2 regions of the Chryseoglobus sp. 28M-23 genome follow, and region 1 is predicted to be linked to the other one. Evidence: predicted binding sites of a transcription regulator. Region 1 holds the regulator's gene; the other holds the start of a gene.
What was found. Region 1 encodes HspR, which represses chaperone genes until heat shock. Its sites were predicted from a motif close to AAGTTGAGTCNNNNNGACTCAACTT; they were not measured.

Region 1 (9,997 bases):
GCCGGCGGCGGGCTCCGACTCGGGAACGTTGAGGAAGATCGGGATGGCGAAGATGAGCGTCCACACCGCGCAGCCGAGGGCGATGATGCGGAAGGGCAGGCCGTTGTCGAGCGGCAGGCCGAAGAAGTCGAAGGTCTGCGCGACGACGACGATGATCATCGCCACGATCCCGCCGAGGTAGCCGAAGCCCCAGCCGAGTCCGCTCACGCGGCCGATCGTCGCGCGGGTCGAGACCTGCTTGAGCATGGCGTTGTAGTTGACGCCCGCGATCTCGCCGAAGACCGAGCCGGCGGCGATGAGCATCGCGCCGAGCCAGAAGAACTCCGGCATGGCCTCGACGAAGAACAGGCCAGCGGTACAGACGATGAGGAGACCCGTGCCGATGCCGAGCCAGAGCTTGCGATTGCCCGCGGCGTCGGCGCGCTGGCCGAGCACGGGGGCGACGAGGGCGATGAGAAGGCCCGCGATGAGAGTCGCGACGCCGTAATTCGCGGAGAGCCCGTCGATCGCGCGCCGGTACTCCGGGTCTTCCGTACCGAGCGCGACCACCGCCGGATCGATGAAGGCATCGGATGTCAAGTAGAGGGCGGCGAAGACGAAGGTGAGGATGACCGTGTTGAAGGGCTGCGTCGCCCAATCCCACAGTGCCCATGACCACACCTGCCGGCGGGGAACGGGCTTCTCGCTGAACGGTCCACCCGCGGCGGCGACGGCACCCGTGCGGGCGACCGTCGGCGGCTCGATGGAAGAGGAGGGCGTGTCGACATCGTTGTCGCCGGGCTTCTCAGTCATGCGCTCACGCTACTGCGAGCCGGTGAACAGCCGGTAGCGATCGCGCGCACATTCGCAAGACCAAGCGCCAGAACCCTGAGAGTTGAGCCAGGGCAGCTCAAGTTTTCGCCCCTCGACTTGACACCGAGCATCCGGTCTCTCAAACTTGATATCGCGCGACTCAACCTTTCGCGCCCCCGACTTCAGAGCGTCACCCCAACACCAGAAGGAGCACCACCATGGCACGTGCCGTCGGCATCGACCTCGGAACCACCAACTCCGTCGTCTCCGTCCTCGAAGGTGGAGAACCCACCGTCATCGCCAACGCAGAGGGCTTCCGCACCACGCCCTCCGTCGTGGCCTTCACCAAGGACGGCGAGGTGCTCGTCGGCGAGACCGCCAAGCGCCAGGCCGTCACCAACGTCGACCGCACCATCGCGAGCGTCAAGCGCCACATGGGCACCGACTGGACCCAGGCGATCGACGACAAGAAGTACACGCCGCAGGAGATCAGCGCGCGCATTCTCGCCAAGCTCAAGCGCGACGCCGAACAGTACCTGGGCGAGAGCGTCACCGACGCCGTCATCACCGTGCCCGCCTACTTCAACGACGCTGAGCGCCAGGCCACGAAGGAGGCCGGCGAGATCGCGGGGCTGAACGTGCTGCGCATCATCAACGAGCCGACCGCGGCGGCCCTCGCCTACGGGCTCGACAAGGGCAAGGAGGACGAGCTCATCCTGGTCTTCGACCTCGGTGGCGGAACCTTCGACGTGAGCCTGCTCGAGGTGGGCAAGGACGACGACTTCAGCACCATCCAGGTCAAGGCGACCTCCGGTGACAACCGGCTCGGCGGCGACGACTGGGATGAGCGCGTGGTCGACTACCTCGTCAAGCGCTTCAAGGACTCGACGGGCGTCGACGTCACGAAGGACAAGATCGCCAAGCAGCGCCTCAAGGAGGCCGCCGAGCAGGCGAAGAAGGAGCTCTCGAGCTCCACGAGCACCAACATCCAGCTGCCGTACCTCTCGCTCACCGAGAACGGCCCAGCCAACCTCGACGAGTCGCTGAGCCGCGCCAAGTTCGAAGAGCTCACGAGCGACCTGCTCGACCGCACCAAGAAGCCCTTCGAAGATGTCATCAAGGAGGCCGGGGTCAAGGTCGACGACATCGCCCACGTGGTGCTCGTCGGCGGCTCGACCCGCATGCCCGCGGTCAACGAGCTCGTCAAGAAGATGACAGGCGGCAAGGAGCCCAACAAGGGCGTCAACCCCGACGAGGTCGTCGCCGTGGGCGCGGCCCTCCAGGCGGGCGTCCTCAAGGGCGAGCGCAAGGACGTCCTGCTCATCGACGTCACGCCCCTCAGCCTCGGCATCGAGACCAAGGGCGGCATCATGACCAAGCTCATCGAGCGCAACACGGCCATCCCGACCAAGCGCAGTGAGACCTTCACGACGGCGGACGACAACCAGCCCTCCGTGGCGATCCAGGTCTTCCAGGGCGAGCGCGAGTTCACGCGGGACAACAAGAACCTCGGCACGTTCGAGCTCACCGGCATCGCGCCCGCGCCTCGGGGCATCCCTCAGGTCGAGGTGACCTTCGACATCGATGCCAACGGCATCGTGCACGTGAGCGCGAAGGACAAGGGCACCGGCAAGGAGCAGTCGATGACCATCACGGGCGGATCCTCGCTCGAGAAGGACGACATCGAGCGCATGATCCGCGAGGCCGAGGAGCACGCCGCCGAGGACAAGGAGCGTCGCGAGAAGGCCGAGTTGCGCAACAACTCCGAGCAGCTCGCCTACTCGATCGAGAAGCTCATCAAGGAGAACGAGGAGAACCTCCCCGACGACGTCAAGAGCGAGGTGCAGGCCGATGTGGATGCTCTCAAGACGGCGCTCGCCGGTGACGACGACGACGCCGTGAAGTCGGCGTTCGACACCCTCAACCAGTCTCAGACGAAGCTCGGCGAGGCCATCTACGCGGCCTCGCAGGCGGAAGCCGCCGCGGGCGAGCAGCCCGAGGCGCCGGCCGAGGACGACGATGAGGACGTCGTCGACGCCGAGATCGTCGACGACGAGGACGAGAAGTCTGACTCGGACGCCGACAAGGACAAGAAGTAAGCCGATGGCGGCCAAGAAGCGCAAGAACGAGGACGGGGCGGAGGTGCCCGAGGAGGGCACCCCCACCCCGGCCGCGGCCGACGAACACGGTGACGAGCACAGCGATCAGGCTGCTCGCGACGACGACGCCCCTCTCGCCGAGGACGGCGCGACGACGGATGCCGAGGAGCTCGACGAGCTCTTCGCCGTCGAGGATGCCGACGTGGAGGTCTCGGAGTCGGGCAACTCTCTCGACGCCGACATCGACCACATCCTCTCGGAGGCTGGGGCGAAGGAGATCGAGGAGTACCGGGACCGCGCTGCGCGCGCGGAGGCCGAGCTCGCGAACTTCCGCACGCGCGTCGAGCGCGATCGCGCGGCGAACCGCGAAGCGGTCGTCGCCGAGGTGATCCGCTCCCTTCTGCCGGCGATCGACGACCTGGATCGTGCGGCCTCGCACGGCGACCTCGAGGGCAGCCCGCTCGAACTCGTGGCGCAGAAGATGCGCAGCAGCTTCGAGCGGTACGGCCTGCGACGCGTGGGCGAGATCGGCGAGCCTTTCGACCCGGCCCTGCACGAGGCTCTCGTGCAGCTGCCGAGCGCGAAGGCGACGTCGAACACCGTCGCCGATGTGATCGAGGTCGGCTACGCCCTCGGGGAGAAGCTCGTGCGCCCGGCGAAGGTGGCCGTCTCGGTTCCCGAGAACTAGGAGGGCGACATGGCCAGCAACGACTGGTTCGAGAAGGACTTCTACGCCGTTCTCGGCGTGCCGAAGGACGTCTCGGCGGCAGACCTCAAGAAGGCCTATCGTGCCCTCGCTCGCAAGTACCACCCTGACTCGAACCCCGACGACGCGACTGCGGAGGCGCGCTTCAAGGAGATCAGCGAGGCGCACGCCGTCCTCGCCGACCCGGCCCAGCGCGCCGAGTACGACCAGTTGCGCGCGATGGGCTCGGGAGCCCGTTTCACCGCCGGCGGCGGCGGGCAGGGCGGATTCGAGGACGTCTTCGGCGGCATGTTCGGCGGCGGCGCCGGTGGTCGCCGCGCCCAGCAAGGCGGCGCTGGCGGTTTCGAGGACATCTTCGGCGGCATGTTCGGCGACGGCCGGTTCGGCCAGACGACGGGCGGTTTCCGCGGCTACGGCGGCCCGACCAAGGGTCGCGACCAGACCGCCTCGGTGTCCCTGGAGTTCCTCACCGCGATCCAGGGGGACACCGTCACGCTCGAGCGGCAAGGCGGCAAGCCGCTCACGGTCAAGATCCCCGCGGGGGTCTCGGACGGTCAGAAGATCCGCCTCAAGGGCAAGGGCGAGCGCAGCATCGACGGCGGTCCCGCCGGTGACCTCGTGCTCACGGTCTCGGTGCGCAAGCATCCCGTCTTCGAGCGGGACGGTCTCAACCTGCGCGTCGACGTGCCCGTGACCTTCGTCGAGGCGACCCTCGGCGCGACGATCGAGGTGCCGACCCTCGGGGGCGACCCGGTCAAGCTCAAGGTCGCTCCGGGAACACCGAGCGGCCGCGTGCTGCGCGTGAAGGGCCGCGGCGTGACGACGCCGAAGGGAACGGGCGACCTGCTCGCGACCGTGCAGGTCGCGGTGCCCGCGCACGTGAGCGCCGAGGGTACGAAGAAGCTGCGCGAGTTCGCGGCGACGCTGCCGGCCGAGAACCCTCGAGACGACCTCATCGCTCGCGCCCGCGGGTAGCGCGCGACACAATGAGCCGAGGCGGGAGCGACGTGGGAGGAGACCAGGTGGACGAGGACACCCCCATGTTCGCGATCGCGATCGCTGCGGAGCTGGCCGGGATGCACCCCCAGACCCTGCGGCAGTACGACCGCCTCGGGCTCGTGTCGCCGACGCGCACGGCGGGGCAGAGTCGCCGCTACTCGATGCGCAACGTCGTGCAGCTGCGCGAGATCGCCCGACTCAGCGGCGAGGGTCTCAACCTCGAGGGCATCCGCCGCATCCTCGAGCTCGAGAACGAGGTCACCGAGCTGCGTCGCCGCGTGCGCGAGCTCGAGACGGCGCTCGCCGACGAGCTGCTCTCCAAGCCGGGGCGCCGCGTCTTCGCCGCCGGCGCGGAGGGCGAGGTCATCTCGCTCAAGGCGGGAACGCGCGCGCAGAAGTCGAACCAGGTCGTCGTCTGGCGACCGTTCCGCCGGGGCTGATTCGCCCGATCAGGGAGCGATGTCGAGCGGAGCCGAGATCGTCCCGCTCACCCTGAAGGCGTCCCCTTGCAGATCCACATCGACGCAGACGCTCTCCCCCAGCTGCCGTACCTCGACCGCTCCCGTCGCATCCGGCGCGAGCATGTCGAAGCGTTCGGGTGTCCAGTGACTAGCGATGATCGGCGGGTCACCGGCACCGAACTCCACTGAGTCGCCGGCGGCGAGGGAGAGTGGTTCGCCCATGCCGCTCGGGTCTCCCAGATCGATCCACAGGAGCGTGCCATCAGGCGCCATCTCGGGCTGGCGCCCGGGAGCGGTGAGCCCGTCTTGCGCGTAGTCGGTGGCGAACAGGGCGATGACGCGACCCTCGAGCTGCAGCTGGGCGCTCGCGTTCGACAGCTCGACGGCACCATCGGCGCGGTCGCTTACGAGCGCGACCGACGTCGTGCACGTCGGCCCGCTGCCCGCCGTGCACCCAGCGAGGGCCGCGACCGCGGCGACAGTGAGTGCTAGCCCTGCCACTCGAGGAGGGGTCATCAGCGCAGCTCGAAGCTCGCAGCGAGCGCAGGAAGTCGGTCGGCGGCACCCGGGTCGGACTTGACGTGGATGAGCTGGTACAGCGTCGTGTCGTCGACGAAGGCGAGCAGCTCCAGCAGGGCGCCGTCCTGGTCGGCCTCGACGACGACCGCGGGGAGGCCTCGGAAGGTTCCGTCGCCATCCAGGAGCGGGGAACCCGCCACGACCGATCCCAGGCTCGCTCCCGTCTGGAGCAGGTTCGCTGCAGCCTCTCCGTCGCCCTCGGGCAGAGCCACGACCTGCACGAGCATGGCCTCCGTGTCGGTCTCCCAGACAGTGAGATCTGCCGTGAGCTCCCCGATGCCGTCCACGGGAAACGGCTGCTGGCTCTGCGTGACCTCACCGGGGAAGGCAGCGCTCCAGGTCGAGCCATCGACTCGCACGTCGGTGCTCGACTGCTGCTCGTCGACGGTGCGCACTCCCTCTTCCGTAGTGGTGGTGACGCAGCCGCCGAGGGCGAGAGCGACGACGATGGCGATGGCGGATGTGGTCAGGAGGCGAGGCATCATGCCTCCGACCGTAAGCGTGCTCGCGACACCGCGGCCATGGGCAATATTTCCTAGTCCGCGATGGCTGAGTCGGTGTCGGTTAACCTGTCATGACCATGGTGCGCCTCCTCGAACGATCGCAGCTCGTGGCGCGCTATCAGTCGAGCTGGTCCCACGTGGTCGACGGCGCTGTACGCATTCACGTGGTGCAGGGCTCGCCCGGCATTGGCAAGTCGACTCTTCTCGCCGAGCTGAGCGCCCGCATCGGCGACGGCGCGAGACTGGTGCGGGGGGTCGCGCGCGAGGACGCGCGTGGACTGCGAGCGGCGGCGGAGGCCGCGCGACCGCACCGATTGGATCGCTGTCTGGACCCCTTGCGAGCGGCGGACGCGCTCACGCGCTCCTGGGCCCGTCAGGCCCGCAAGGCACCCATCGCGCTCTTGCTTGACGATCTCCACGAACTCGATCCAGCGAGTCTCACGGCCATCGGGACGGCCCTGCGCCGCTACGGCGGTCAGGGCCTTCTCGTGGTCGCGGCTGGCCGCCCCTCCGACGCCCTCACGCAGTTCGCGGACGGCTTCGATCTCGTCGCCCTCGCGGGACTGCCACCCGTGGATGCTCGGCGGCTGCTCCTCGAGAGCGCGGGGCGGCCCATCGACGAGTCAGTCGTGTCGAGGCTCATGGAGCTCGCTGAGGGAAACCCGCTGGCGCTGCGCAATCTGCCAGGTGCTCTGACGACTCAGCAGCTGGCTGGAACCGATCCTCTTCCCGAGCCCATGACGCTCCTGGGTGACTTGCGGAGCCTCCTGACACGGCCGCTCACCCGACTCTCGCCCCCGGCACGCGCCCTGCTGGAGGTCGCGATGGTGTCGATCGACGGCGAGTGGGGCGTGGTGCGCGACGTGGTGGGGGACACGCGAGCGACGGCGACGGCGTTCGGCGAGCTCGAGCGCGACGGCCTCCTGACGGTGCGGGAGGGGCGCCTGCAGCCCTTCCATCCGCTGCTGCGGGACGCGGTCCGTGGCAGCGTGGACGCCGCGCGGCAGCGCACCATCGCGGGATCCCTCGCCGAGGTGCGTTCTCTGCCCGCCGGGCAAGCTCTCCTCTATCGCGCCCTCGCCGCGGTCGGTCATGACTCGCGTCTTGCCCGAGAACTGGTCGATGCGGCGGAGGCGGCGTTGCGCCAGCGTGCGGCCGACACGGCCGCCGTGCTGTTCGAGCGGGCGGCGGACCTCGCTCCTCCTGGGGCGGAGGGTGCCGCGGTGCGTCTGCGGGCGGCGGAGGCCCACGCCATCGCCGGTGATGCGGCGCGCGGTCGAGCGCGTCTCGCGAGGCTTCTGGAGACCGAGAGCCCGGCGCTGAGCGACGACCAGCTCGTGACGGCAGAGATGCTCCTTGCCGCATTGGAGGCAGTCGGCGGCGATGCTGCGCGGTCGCGCGACCGTTTGGAGTCGGCACTCGATCGCGTTCCTGCGGCCCGGCGGGCCTCCGTGCTCGGTGCCATGTCGATACCCCTCGGAATGCTCGGCGACGTTCCAGCGTTGCTCGACACGACCGACCGCGCTCTGCGCGAGGTGCCTGCCGACGAGGGCGAGCAGGGGGCGCTGCGCGTGGTGCGTGCTCACGCCGTGAGCGCCGTCGACGAGGGCGCGGGCGCCGATTTCCTCACCGACGTCCTCGCGAGTCTCGACGTGCGCTCCGCAGTGCGCTCCGACCCTCTGTTCGGTCTGCACATCGGCCGGGCTTTCGGCTACGCGGAGCGCTACGTCGAGGGCGCGCGCCTCATGGCCGCGATCGTCGCCGGCGCGAGACGAGCGGGCGCGCGCACGACTCTGGCCATGGCGCACGGCGCACTCGCCGACCTGCGCCTGCGCTCATCCCGACTCGACGATGCCCTGGTGCAGCTCGACGAGGCGATAGCGATCAGTCTGGGGGCGGGGCAGCGTGCTTTCGCACCGTTCTGGCTGGGCATGCGCGCCCGCATTGCGGGCTATCGGGGCGAATTCGCGGCCGCGAGGGACGATCTGACCCTCGGGTACGAGATCGCCGATGATCTGGGCGTCGAAGGTGCTCGGTACTTCCTCGATGCGCACGCGGGAGTGGTCGCGGCGACGGCGATGGACTGGCAGGAGGCGGTGGAGTGCCTCGAGCGAGCGCGGTTCTTCGAGCAAGCCAACGGAGGGCTGACGCCGCAGGTCGCGCGATGGGCGTACGAGCTCGTCGACGCCTACTGCGCTCTCGGAGAGACGGGCGCGGCCTGCGATCTCGTCGACGACCTCGAGTCCTTCGCCCGCAGGCCGGGTGCGCGCCGGTGGACCAGGGCCACCGCGGAGCTCGCTCGCGGGCTCGTGCTGCTCGAGCGCGACCCGGCGCGGTCGGTGGGCTCAGCGGCGGCGGCGGCACGCTCACTGCGCGCAGCCGACGATCGCCTCGACCGTGTTCGCGCGCGAATGCTGCAGCTGCGCGCCCTGCATGCGGTCGGTGACAGTGAGTCAGAACGACGACCTGTGACGGCGGAGATGCAGCACGGCCTCGCAGCCCTTCGGCTACGGCCCTGGGCTCACCGGCTCGACCAGGAACTGCAGACTCGGGGTGGACGGGGCGCCACTCGAGGGGCGAACGCCGACGCGCTGACAGCGGCCGAACGCCGAGTGCTCGATGAGGTCGCGCGCGGCCTCGGCAATCAGCAGGTTGCAGCTCGGCTCGGCATCAGCGCGAAGACCGTGGCCAACCACCTCTATCGCATCTACGAGAAGCTCGGCGTCTCGTCCCGCACCGAGGCAACCCGACGCCACCTGCTCGGCGAGTGACTCTCCCTGCGTGCGAGGCGGCGCGCTACCCGCGCACCGTGACGTCGACCCCGATCGTGCCGGTCAGGCTCTTCTGGTCGTCCTCGTACTCGATCTCGGCGCACAGCCGATCGCCGACGCCCGTGACGGTCGCCTGACCGGTCACTCCCGCGTTCTGGCCGTACTCCGCGTCGGCGGCCGCGTGCACGACCACGAGAACGTGCTCGCCCGACTGCGTGCCCGCGGGGATGACCTGCCCCTCCTCGATCGGGGGCACGTCGCCCTCCGCGTTGAAGACCGTGAGGGAGATCCAGGCGAGGTTGCCGCCGTCGGGCACGTCGGGGTCGAAGAACGCCGAGACCTCCTCCCCGAAGGGGAAGTCCGAGGCGAAGACCGTGTAGCCGGCTCCGTCGGCGACGCTGATCGCGACCGCTTCGGTGAGAGTCGTGCTCACGCCCGACTCGGCGTTCGAGAGCTCCAGGTCGAGCTCGCAGCCGGCGGGCCCAGCCGGCCCCGAGCATCCCGAGAGGATCAGGGCGGCGGCGGCCGCGGGGGCAAGGGCGCGGAGCAGGTTCATGGTCTCTCTCACCTCGGTCGTCATCCAGAGCGGCGGGGCAGATCCCCGCCGAGAGAGGGTAGTGACACCGCGCGCCGACAGCAAACACCTAGGGTGTGGCAGGTGACCAAACCCGCGACGAGCCCCCTCGACTCCCTGCTGCACGAGCTTCGGCGGCGGCCCGACGTCGAGACGCCCGAGCTGCGGGCCTGGGACGCCGCCGACCGTTACCTGCTCGACACGGCCGAGCCCTGGCTGCGGGACCGGCCCGCCGAGGTCGCCGTCATCGAGGACACCCACGGGGCGCTGACCCTCGGCGCCCTCGCGCTCGGTGCGCAGCGCGTGCGCGTGCACCAGGACTCGCTCGTGGCCCGCCGTGCTCTCGAGGCCAATGTCACCGACACGGGCGTCGCGGCGATCAGCCACCATGCGCTCGCCGACGTCGTCTCGGGGGATGCCCACCTCATCTTTCTGCGCCTGCCGCGCTCGCTCGACCGACTCGACGCGATCGCGCGCGAGGTCGCTCGCTCCGCCCACCCCGATGCCGTCCTG
Region 2 (9,997 bases), 380 kb from region 1:
ATCGCCTTCGCGATCCTGGCACTGCTGCTCGCGACGGGTCTGCTCTTCTTCCTGCTGGCGCGTCGTCGCCAGCGAGGCAGTACCGACGACAGCGCAGCCGCGCGGGCCTGACGCCACCGGGAGGGTCGGTGAGGCAAGCCTCGGCTTGCTGGCGCCGCGCCCTCCCGGGGCGTAGACCTGTCATCATGCGGAGACTTGTCGCGGCGGCACGGCGCTACCCCCTCGTCGGGCTCGCGGTGCTCGTCGGCGCCGTGGGGCTCGCGCTCCTCGCCGCCGACCTCGAGCCGATCGCCCGCTGGGGAGTGTCGATCTTCGCTCTCGGGGTCGCCCTCAAAGAGGGCGTCGGCATGGTGCGCAGCCTGCTCTCCGGACAGTTCGGGCTCGATGTGCTCGCGATCATGGCCATCGTGAGCACCGTCGTCGTGGGCGAGTACTGGGCGAGCCTCGTGATCGTGATCATGCTCGCCGGCGGCGAGGCGCTCGAGGATGTCGCGGCGGGCCGTGCGCAGCGCGAGCTGCGATCGTTGCTGGGTAAGGTGCCGCAGCAGGCTCACCGCCTCTCCGCCGAGGGCGACGTCGAGGATGTCGCGGTCGACGACGTCTCACCGGGCGATCGTCTACTCGTGCGCCCCTCCGAGGTCGTTCCCGTCGATGGCGAGCTCGCGAGTGCCGCCGCGACCTTCGACGAGTCCTCTCTCACGGGGGAGAGCATGCCCGTCGAGCGGCAGCGCGGCGATGCCGTGCTCAGCGGCTCGCTCGCCGGGGCCGACGCGGTCGAGATCGTGGCAACGGCACGCGCCGCCGACAGCCAGTACCAGCGCATCGTCGCGCTCGTGGAGGAGGCCTCCCAGTCGCGCGCCCCCATCGTGCGCCTCGCTGACCGCTACGCGCTGCCCTTCACGATCGTGTCGCTCGTCATCGCGGGCGTCGCCTGGGCGCTCAGCGGCGACCCCGTGCGCTTCGCCGAAGTGCTCGTCGTCGCGACGCCGTGCCCGCTGCTCATCGCCGCGCCCGTCGCGTTCATGGGCGGCATGTCGAGTGCTGCCAAGCACGGCATCGTCGTCAAGAATGCTGCCGCGCTCGAGCGGCTCGCGCGCACACGCACGGTCGCCTTCGACAAGACGGGCACTCTCACGCAGGGGCATCCGCAGGTCGTCGCTGTGCACCCGGCCGGTGGTATCGATGAGGATGACCTACTACGGCTCGTCGGCTCGGCCGAGCGGTACTCCTCCCATGTGCTCGCCGCAGCTCTCGTCGAGGCCGCGACCGACCGCGGCCTGGCCCTCGGCAGCTCGGAGGATGCGCGCGAGGTCGCCACGCACGGCGTCACCGCGACCGTCGACGGCCTCGCTGTCGTCGTGGGCAAGCCGGCCTTCGTGGCCGAGCACGCCGTCGGCGTGGAGCGGCGAGAGCTGCCGAGCGGCGAGTCCGCCGTCTACGTGGCGGTCGATGGAGAGTTCGCGGGCACGGTCGTGCTGCGCGACGAAGTGCGGGCGGATGCCGCGGCGACGCTGCGCGTGCTGGGCGAGCTGGGCATCCGGCGCACCCTCATGGTGACGGGCGACGTCGAAGCGACCGCGCGCCCCATCGCCGCCGGTCTCGGCATCGACGAGCTGCACGCGGAGTGCCTCCCGGAGGACAAGGTGCGCATCGTGCGCGAGCTCCAGCCGCGTCCGGTCGTCATGGTGGGCGACGGCGTCAACGACGCGCCTGTTCTCGCGGTCTCGGATGTCGGCATCGCGATGGGTGCGCGCGGCTCGACGGCCGCCTCCGAGTCGGCCGACGTCGTCATCATGCTCGACGACGTCGCCCGCGTCGCCCGCGCCGTGAGCATCGGGCAGCGCACTGTGCGCGTCGCCTTGCAAAGCATCTGGATGGGCATCATCATCTCGGTCGGGCTCATGCTCGTCGCCGCGTTCGGGTTCCTGCCCGCGATCGCCGGCGCGGCCCTACAGGAGGTCGTCGACCTCGTGGCGATCCTCGGCGCCCTGCGCGCCGTGCGCGCGGGGGAGGCGCGGCTGCCGGGGCTCGATCGGGCCGGAGGCATGAGAACGGGCCCCGCATCCGAGGATGCGAGGCCCGTCGAGGCACCCTCCCGCGGGAGCGCGCCCGGAGGCGTCACCCGCTAGGCGGAGACCTTCTTGCGGTCGCCGGCCATCGCAATCTCGATTTTGCGCGGCTTCGCCTTCTCGGCCACGGGGATCATGACGCTCAGCACGCCGTTCTCGTAGTGGGCCGAGATGTTCTCGGTGTCGATGTCTTTGCCGAGGGTGAGCTGGCGCAGGTAGCTGCCGGTGCCGCGCTCGCGGGCGAGCCACTGGACGCCCTCTTCGGTGCGGGCCGAGCGCTCAGCGCGGATCGTGAGCAGCTGGCCATCCACGTCCACATCGACCGTGCCGGGGTCGACACCAGGGAGGTCGGCGGTGAGCACGTAGTGGTCGCCGTCGCGGAACAGGTCCATGGGCATGAGGCGCGGGCTCTGGCGCTGGTCGAGCATGCTCGAGGCAACGCGGTCGAGCTCGCGGAACGGGTCGAAGAACATCGTCATCGCGGTACTCCTTGTCACGTCGCCCGCCGGGTGGCGGGTGGTCGATGTAAACCTGAGTCGGGGTGACTCAAGTAAGGAGATATTAGCACTCGAGTAGGGAGAGTGCCAAGTGTTCGCGCACGGCGAAAGTCCTGGTGAGAGCGGCTTCTCACCCGTGAATCGAGGTTCTCAGTACCCGACGAAGTAGTCGGTCTGCATGCGCTTCGCACCCGCCGCACGAAGGGCCGCACGCCCCGCGGAGACCACTGCAGGGGCACCCGAGACGTACCCGCGCCGAGAAGCGAGGTCGGGCACGAGCTCGAGCAGGGCATCCCGCGTCAGGCTCTCGAGCGGCACCTCGACGACGCGCGCTCCCGCCGCCTCGAGAACGTCGCGGTAGAGCAGCTCGCCGGGGTTCGACGGCACGACCAGCACGACGACGTCGCGCCGCTCGCCGCGGGCCGTGAGCTCGGCGAGCTGACTGGCGAACGGCGTCACGCCGATGCCGCCCGCGAGCAGGACCAGCGGGATGCTCCGGTCGCGGGGCAGCAGGAAGTCGCCGGCGATGAGCGTGGTCGCCACGCGGGCCCCCGGCTTGAGCTCGCGCAGGGTTCGCTTGAGCGTGGAGCCCGGGTCGGGCATCCGCATGCCGAGGCGCACGATCGGATCGCTCGGGGCCGACGCGATCGTGAAGCTGCGGCGCATTCCCCTCTGGTCGGCTCCGTGCGGCACGTGCAGCTCAAGGTACTGGCCCGCCTCGAAGCGCAGCGGCCGCGAGGGCTCGAAGCGCAGCTCGGTCGCGTGCGGCGAGAGGGGCGCCGCGCCGATGAGGCGCAGCGAGACACCGGGGCGGCGCGAGACAGCGAAGGCGACGATGTTGCCCACGACGAGGGCCAGCTCGGGGGAGGTGTAGAGCGGGCCGAGGCTGAAGGGCACCGAGAACACCACGGCGACGACCGCCGCGGTGAGCCACTGCTGCCAGCGTCGCGGCGGCAGGGTGAGCGGCTCGGTGAGCATGAACCCGGCGAGGAAGACGATGGGGAACAGCAGCAGCACCGAGCTGTAGGCGTCGAGCGGCGCGGCGCCCGTGAGGGTGATGCGGGTGCCGATGATCGCGACCGTGAGCACGATCGCGACGAGCCCGACGTCGAGGCGCCGCGTGCGGTCGAGCAGCAGGAGGGCGCCGAGGGCGACGACGGGCAGCATGGCGGGAGTCGCGATCCACCACGCGCCGATCGTGAGCCCGGCGAGGCTCGCGACGAGCACGCCCGTCGCGGCAGGGTTGAGCAGATGCCGCCCGCGCCACACGATGAGGTACTTCGACAGCGCCGCGATGATGCCGGCGGCGGCGGCGCCCACGAGCGCCATCGTGGCGAGGCTCGGCGGCACGAGGCACACGATGATGAGCGCTGTGATGACGCTCGACTCCCGGTGCGGCACGACGCGCGCGAGTCGTGCCGCGACCTCGTTTGCGCCGAGAGTGGCGACGAGCACGACCCCTGCGGTGCCGAGGATCGCGTGCGGGTCGGGCCCGATGATGTCGAGGAACGCGAGGACGACACCGAGAGCGAGCACCACGACGAGGCTCGCGGTCGCCAGTCGGTACATGCTCACGCGGCCGGTGACGGCATCGATCGTCGCTCTCATGCGAACAGCTCTCCTGACAGGTCGGGGCTGCCCTCGAGGCGGCCATCGTCGAACAATCGAACCCACTGGAACGGGAAACGCTCGGCCAGGCGCGCCGGTTCGGTGAGAAAGAGCGCCGTCGCGAGCCCATCGGCGAGCAGCGCCGTCTCGGCGATCGCCCACGCCGCGATGACTCCGCCGACCGGTCGGCCCGTCGTCGCGTCGACGATGTGGTGCAGGCCGTCGCCCCACGCGCGCCGGTTCGACGCCGACCCGCAGAGGGCCGCGCCGCGCACCTCGACGACGCCGACCGCCTTCGCGGGGTTGGCCGGGTTCTCGAGAGCGACACGGATGCTGCGCTCGCCCCAGCAGCGCAGGTCTCCGCTCGCATCCACGACGGTCTCGATCGCGCCACGGGCCTGCAGCAGGTCGCCGACGAGGTCGACGAGGTAGCCCTTGCCGGCCGCGCCCACGTCGAGCAGCACGGGGGCGGGGCAGTCGAGCACGAGCCCGGCCGCGGTCTCGCGCAGGCTCAGGGCGTCGCCCCAGCGCGGCGCAGCGCGCGGGGCGCCGCGCGGCTCGAGCCGGTAGGTCGCGTCGTAGCCGAGCTGCTCGAGCGAGGCGCCCGCGAGCGGGCTGAGCCTGCCGTCGGTGAGGTCGTGCAGCTCGCGGTAGAGGTCGAGCATCGGCGCAGCATCCTCGGGCAGGGTCCAGGAGCCGGCCCCGCGCGCGATGCGGCTCACGAGCGAGTCGGTGCGGAAGCGCGACCAGTCGCGGTCGAAGCGCTCGATGCGCGCGTGCACGGCGGCGAGGTCGTCGTCGCTGAGTTCGCCGTCGGCCTCAACGCCGTGTTCACCGTCGTGCTCGCCGCCGTGCGCACCGCTGACGTCGAGGCGCCATGGCACCCCGATCGCGTCGAAGCGGCTCGACGCCACGTCTCAGCCCTCGAGCGCGTCGGCCTTGATGCTCGCGATGGCCTCGCGGAACCCGCCGCTCGTGAGCGAGGAGCCGGAGACGCGCGTGACGTCGAGCAGGTCGATGTCGACGCCGACCGCCTCGGCGGCGATGCCCTCGGCGAAGGCCGACTGGTAGAACTCGGTCGTCGGGTTGTTGGGGTTGGTCGTCACCTCGACCTCGGTCACCACGTCGTCCTCGAGCGTGACCGCGACGATGATGTTTTCGCTGCCGTTGGGTGAGGTGTAGGTGCCGTTGGCCTGGTAGCTGCCGTCGGCGTAGCTCGCCGAGGTGTCGCCAGGGGTCGTGCCGCCGGCCGTCGCGCCCGCATCAGCGCACCCGGCGAGGGTGCCGAGGAGGGTGAGCCCCGCTGCGGTCGCGTACATCGGCAGGGCTGCGGGGTGTGTGGTGCGTGTCATCGGTCTCCTCGTGGCGGCGGGGGCGGGCTGCCGTCGCGAGGGGCCCGTCGAGACTCGACGCCCTCAGCGATCGCGTGCTGCTCCCAGCATGGTCATCGTCAGTGAGTATTCGCTGTGGTCGAGCCGAGCGATTGCTTCGCGATACCCGAAAGCCCGAGAGTGCGCCCGTTCGTGGCATGTGTGCTCGCACGAGCGGTCGCACTTGCCTCGCGGCGGCACAGTCGTGCCGGTGCGAGTCTGGCTAGCCGCCGACGACGACCCCGTTCGCCCACACGCGCTCGGTGCGCCAGTCGTCATCGAGGACGACGAGGTCGGCGGCGAAGCCCGCCGCGAGCGAGCCCCACTCGTGGTCGCGGCCGAGCACGCACGCCGGCGTGCGGGTGAGCGCCTCGACTGCGCGCGCCTCGTCGATACCGGCGACGGTCACGGCCGTGCGCAGCGCGACATCCTGCGTGAGAGTCGAGCCGGCGATCGTCTGCGTGCCGTTGAGCACGGCGAGCCCGTTCTGCACGGTGACGTTGAGCGAGCCGAGCTGGTAGTAGCCGTCCTGCCCTCCCGCGGCCGCCATCGCGTCGGTCACGAGCGCGACCCGGTGCGGAGCGGCGCGGAAGATCATCTGGGCGACGGAGGGGTGCACGTGCACGCCGTCGAGCACGAGTTCGAGGGTCACGCTGTCGTCGTCGAAGCCTGCGACGATCGGTCCAGGGTCGCGGTGGTGGATGCCCGGCATCGCGTTGAAGATGTGCGTCACGAGCGTCGCCCCCGCCTCGAAGGCGGCCCGCGCGAGGTACTCGTCGGCCTCGGTGTGCCCGACCGCGACGACGACGCCCGCCGCGACGAACTGCCGCACCGCGTCGAGCGCTCCGGGCAGCTCGGGGGCGATCGTGACCTGCCGGATGCAGCCGTCACCCGCCTCGAGCAGAGTCGCAACGGTGGCCTCGTCGGGGTTGCGGAGGAACTCGGGGGAGTGCGCGCCCCGGCGGCCGATCGCGAGGAACGGGCCCTCGAGGTGCGCGCCGACGACGGTCGGGTCGCTCTCCGTGAGCGCCGCGACCACCCCGAGGCTCGCGACGACGTCGTCGAGGGGGTTGGCGACGAGCGAGATGACCGAGCGGGTCGTGCCGTGGGCGCGGTGCGTCGCGAGTGCCTGGCGAATCTCGTCCGGCCCGTTGTCGTACGCGGCGCCGCCGCCGCCGTGCCCGTGGAGGTCGATGAACCCGGGCGTGATCGTGCGGCCGGCGACGTCGATCGTGGTCGCGGCGGGAGGCGGTGCATCCTGACCCGCCAGGCCGGTCGCCGCGATGCGATCGCCCTCGAGGAGGACCCAGCCGTGCCGGGACCCCTCGGCGTCGAGCAGCCGGCCGCCGGTGAGCAGTGTCGTGGTCATGCGAGCCCTTCGGGTGGGGAGCGAGCGACTACTGGAAGATGATGGTCCGCTGGCCGTCGAGGAGCACGCGGTCCTCCGCGAACCACGTGACCGCCTGGCTGAGGGTGCGGCTCTCCTCGTCCTGCCCGATCGCGACGAGCTCGGCCGGCGACCGCGAGTGGTCGACACGCACGACGTTCTGCTCGATGATGGGGCCCTCGTCGAGGTCGCTCGTGACGAAGTGCGCCGTCGCACCGATGAGCTTCACGCCCCGTTGATGGGCCTGCCGGTACGGGTTCGCACCCTTGAAGCCCGGCAGGAACGAGTGGTGGATGTTGATGATGCGTCCCTCGAGCGCGGCGCACAGCTCGGGGGAGAGGATCTGCATGTAGCGGGCGAGCACGACGAGCTCGATGTCGTGCTCCTCGACCGCGCGCAGCACGCGCTCCTCGAACGCCGCCTTCTCGTCGGCGGTCGTGACCGGCCGCGACTCGAAGGGGACGTCGTAGAAGCTCGCGAGCTCGGCGAGGTCGGGGTGGTTGCCGAGCACGAGCGGAATCTCGACAGGTAGCTGCCCGCTGCGCTGGCGGAACAGCAGATCGTTGAGGCAGTGCGCCGCCTTCGAGACGAGCACGAGCGTGCGCAGGGGGCGACCGACGCGGTCGACGCGGCACTCCATGCCGTAGTTCTCGATCACCGGCTGCAGTGCCGCGAGCAGCCCCTCGTGGTCGGTCGCCGTCTCGGTCTGCAGGCGCAGGAAGAAGCGCCCGCTCTCGAGCCCCGAGAACTGCTGCAGCTCGGTGATGTTGCCCTGCGCTTCGACGATCGCGCCCGTCACGGCATGCACGATGCCGGGCCGGTCGTCGCAGACGATGGTCACGATCCAGTGGTTCAGGGGGCTTGTCACGCCCTTCAGCCTACGGTCGCCGCTGCCCGCAGGTGGTCATCCAACGCGGGTAGAGTGGCGCGCGGCTCGTCGTCAGGGCGCGCCCCGGGACAGTCGGCCCGTCGCGCCGACCGCGAAAGCTCTTGCCACTCACATGACTCACCCCACTCGTCCGTTCCCCTGGGTCGGGCTGCTCACCCTCTCCACCGCGATCTTCTTCATGGTCACGAGCGAGTTCCTGCCCACCGGCCTGCTGCCGCAGATCGCCGCCGACCTCGATGTCTCCGAAGCCCAGGTGGGGCTGCTCATCACGATCTTCGCGGGCACGGTCGTGCTCACGACGGCGCCGTTGGCCGCCCTGACCCGCCGCTTCGAGCGCAAGCACCTGCTGCTGGCCGTGCTCGTGCTCTTCGCGATCGCGAACGTGGGCGCGGCGATCGCCCCCGACTACGCGCTCCTCGTCGTCGCCCGCGTGCTCGGCGGTCTCGCGCACGGCCTGTTCTGGGCGATCGCGGGCGCCTACTCGGGCCACCTCGTTCCTCGTCATCAGATCGCGCGGGCCGTCGCGGTCACGAGCGGTGGCGGCACCGCGGCGTTCGTTCTCGGCGTGCCGGCCGGCACCGCGCTCGGCACGGCCCTCGGCTGGCGTGCCGCATTCGGCGTCATCGCCGCGATCGTGCTCGTGCTGCTGGTGCTCGTCGTGCGGTTCCTGCCGGCTGTGCAGCACCGCCCGACGCTCGCCACGGGCGAGATCACCCTGCCCGCCCGCCGCGATCCCACGTTCCCCGCCGTGCTGTTCATCTGCCTGCTCGTGCTCATCGTCGTCGGCGGCCAGAACGTCTTCTACACCTACATCGCCCCGTTCCTCATCGACTCGGCGGGCTTCGCGGAGGCGAGCGTCGGCGCGCTCCTGTTCGTCTACGGGGGCGCGGGGGCGATCGGCTTGGTCCTCGCCGGATTCCTCGGGTCTCGATTCCCCCGCGGGGGGCTGTACGGGATGCTCGGCGTCGTCGCCGTGTCGGTGGCAGGTGTCGGCCTCTCGGCAGGAGTGCCGTTGCTCGTCATCGTGCTGCTCTTCGTGTGGGGCGCCGCCTTCGGCGGCATCCCGACCCTCCTGCAGACGCGCCTGCTGCATACGGCGTCGGCGCGCGTGCGCGACGTGGGCGCCGCGCTGCTCACGACCGCGTTCAACATCGGCATCGGCGGCGGCGCCGCGATCGGCGGTGCGCTCTTCGTCGTGCTGCCGACGCCGGCCCTCGCGCTCGTGCAGGCTGCGATCATCGGGTTCGGTCTCGCTCTGCTCGTCGTCGTCGACCTGGTGCGCGCCCGCCGTGCTCCCGTCGCCGTCGCCGATGACGACGTGGCGGACGAGTCGAGCGTGCCGCTCATCACCGGGTCGATCGTGCTGCCCGATCACTCTCAGCGCGATGGGCGAGAGCCGCGGTAGACTCGTCGCCGTCGCAACTGGCGTTCAGATGGGTCACCATCAGGAAGCGACTGACACGGCGAGGGGCCGTTCGCCTGGGCCCTCAGCACACCACCCGCCGGGGCAGCGTGCCCCGAGCCCGCGTACAAGGAGCCGACCGTGTCTGATTCCCTGCCTTCGACCTTCAACGAGCCCCTCGAGACGGTGGACCCCGAGATCGCCGCCGTGCTCGACCAGGAGCTGAGTCGCCAGCGCCACACGCTCGAGATGATCGCGAGCGAGAACTTCGTTCCGCGCGCCATCCTCGAAGCCCAGGGCTCCGTTCTCACGAACAAGTACGCCGAGGGGTACCCCGGCAAGCGCTACTACGGAGGCTGCGAGTTCGTCGACATCGCCGAGAACCTCGCCATCGAGCGCGCCAAGAGCCTGTTCGGCGCCGAGTTCGCCAACGTGCAGCCCCACTCGGGCGCCTCGGCCAGCGCGGCCGTGCTGCACGCTCTCGCGACGCCCGGCGACACGATCCTCGGCCTCGAGCTCGCCCACGGCGGCCACCTCACGCACGGCATGAAGCTCAACTTCTCCGGCAAGGTCTACAACGCCACCGCCTACGGCGTCGACCCAGAGACGATGCTCATCGACATGGATGCTGTGCGCGCGAAGGCGCTCGAGGTCAAGCCGACCGTCATCATCGCCGGCTGGTCGGCGTACTCGCGCCAGCTCGACTTCGCCGCCTTCCGTGCCATCGCCGACGAGGTCGGCGCCAAGCTGTGGGTCGACATGGCGCACTTCGCCG

Region 2: the regulator HspR is predicted to act here: its motif matches at 2,598-2,622, upstream of IE160_RS01505 (Hsp20/alpha crystallin family protein).

What each region holds. Positions count from the first base shown of each region.
Region 1 covers NZ_CP061846.1:2,473,218-2,483,214, reverse strand. Annotated here, with positions in the region: gene IE160_RS12110 (MFS transporter) at 1-792, opposite strand, end outside; gene dnaK (molecular chaperone DnaK) at 1,011-2,891, shown strand; gene IE160_RS12100 (nucleotide exchange factor GrpE) at 2,896-3,579, shown strand; gene IE160_RS12095 (DnaJ C-terminal domain-containing protein) at 3,589-4,572, shown strand; gene IE160_RS12090 (heat shock protein transcriptional repressor HspR) at 4,584-5,036, shown strand; gene IE160_RS12085 (hypothetical protein) at 5,046-5,558, opposite strand; gene IE160_RS12080 (hypothetical protein) at 5,573-6,121, opposite strand; gene IE160_RS12075 (helix-turn-helix transcriptional regulator) at 6,211-8,910, shown strand; gene IE160_RS12070 (hypothetical protein) at 8,936-9,466, opposite strand; gene IE160_RS12065 (class I SAM-dependent methyltransferase) at 9,569-9,997, shown strand, end outside.
Region 2 covers NZ_CP061846.1:306,241-316,237, forward strand. Annotated here, with positions in the region: gene IE160_RS01495 (hypothetical protein) at 1-111, shown strand, start outside; gene IE160_RS01500 (heavy metal translocating P-type ATPase) at 186-2,129, shown strand; gene IE160_RS01505 (Hsp20/alpha crystallin family protein) at 2,126-2,548, opposite strand; gene IE160_RS01510 (FAD-dependent oxidoreductase) at 2,717-4,174, opposite strand; gene IE160_RS01515 (FAD:protein FMN transferase) at 4,171-5,088, opposite strand; gene IE160_RS01520 (FMN-binding protein) at 5,092-5,526, opposite strand; gene nagA (N-acetylglucosamine-6-phosphate deacetylase) at 5,768-6,913, opposite strand; gene purU (formyltetrahydrofolate deformylase) at 6,942-7,799, opposite strand; gene IE160_RS01535 (MFS transporter) at 7,933-9,225, shown strand; ZMP/ZTP riboswitch at 9,229-9,312, shown strand; gene glyA (serine hydroxymethyltransferase) at 9,364-9,997, shown strand, end outside.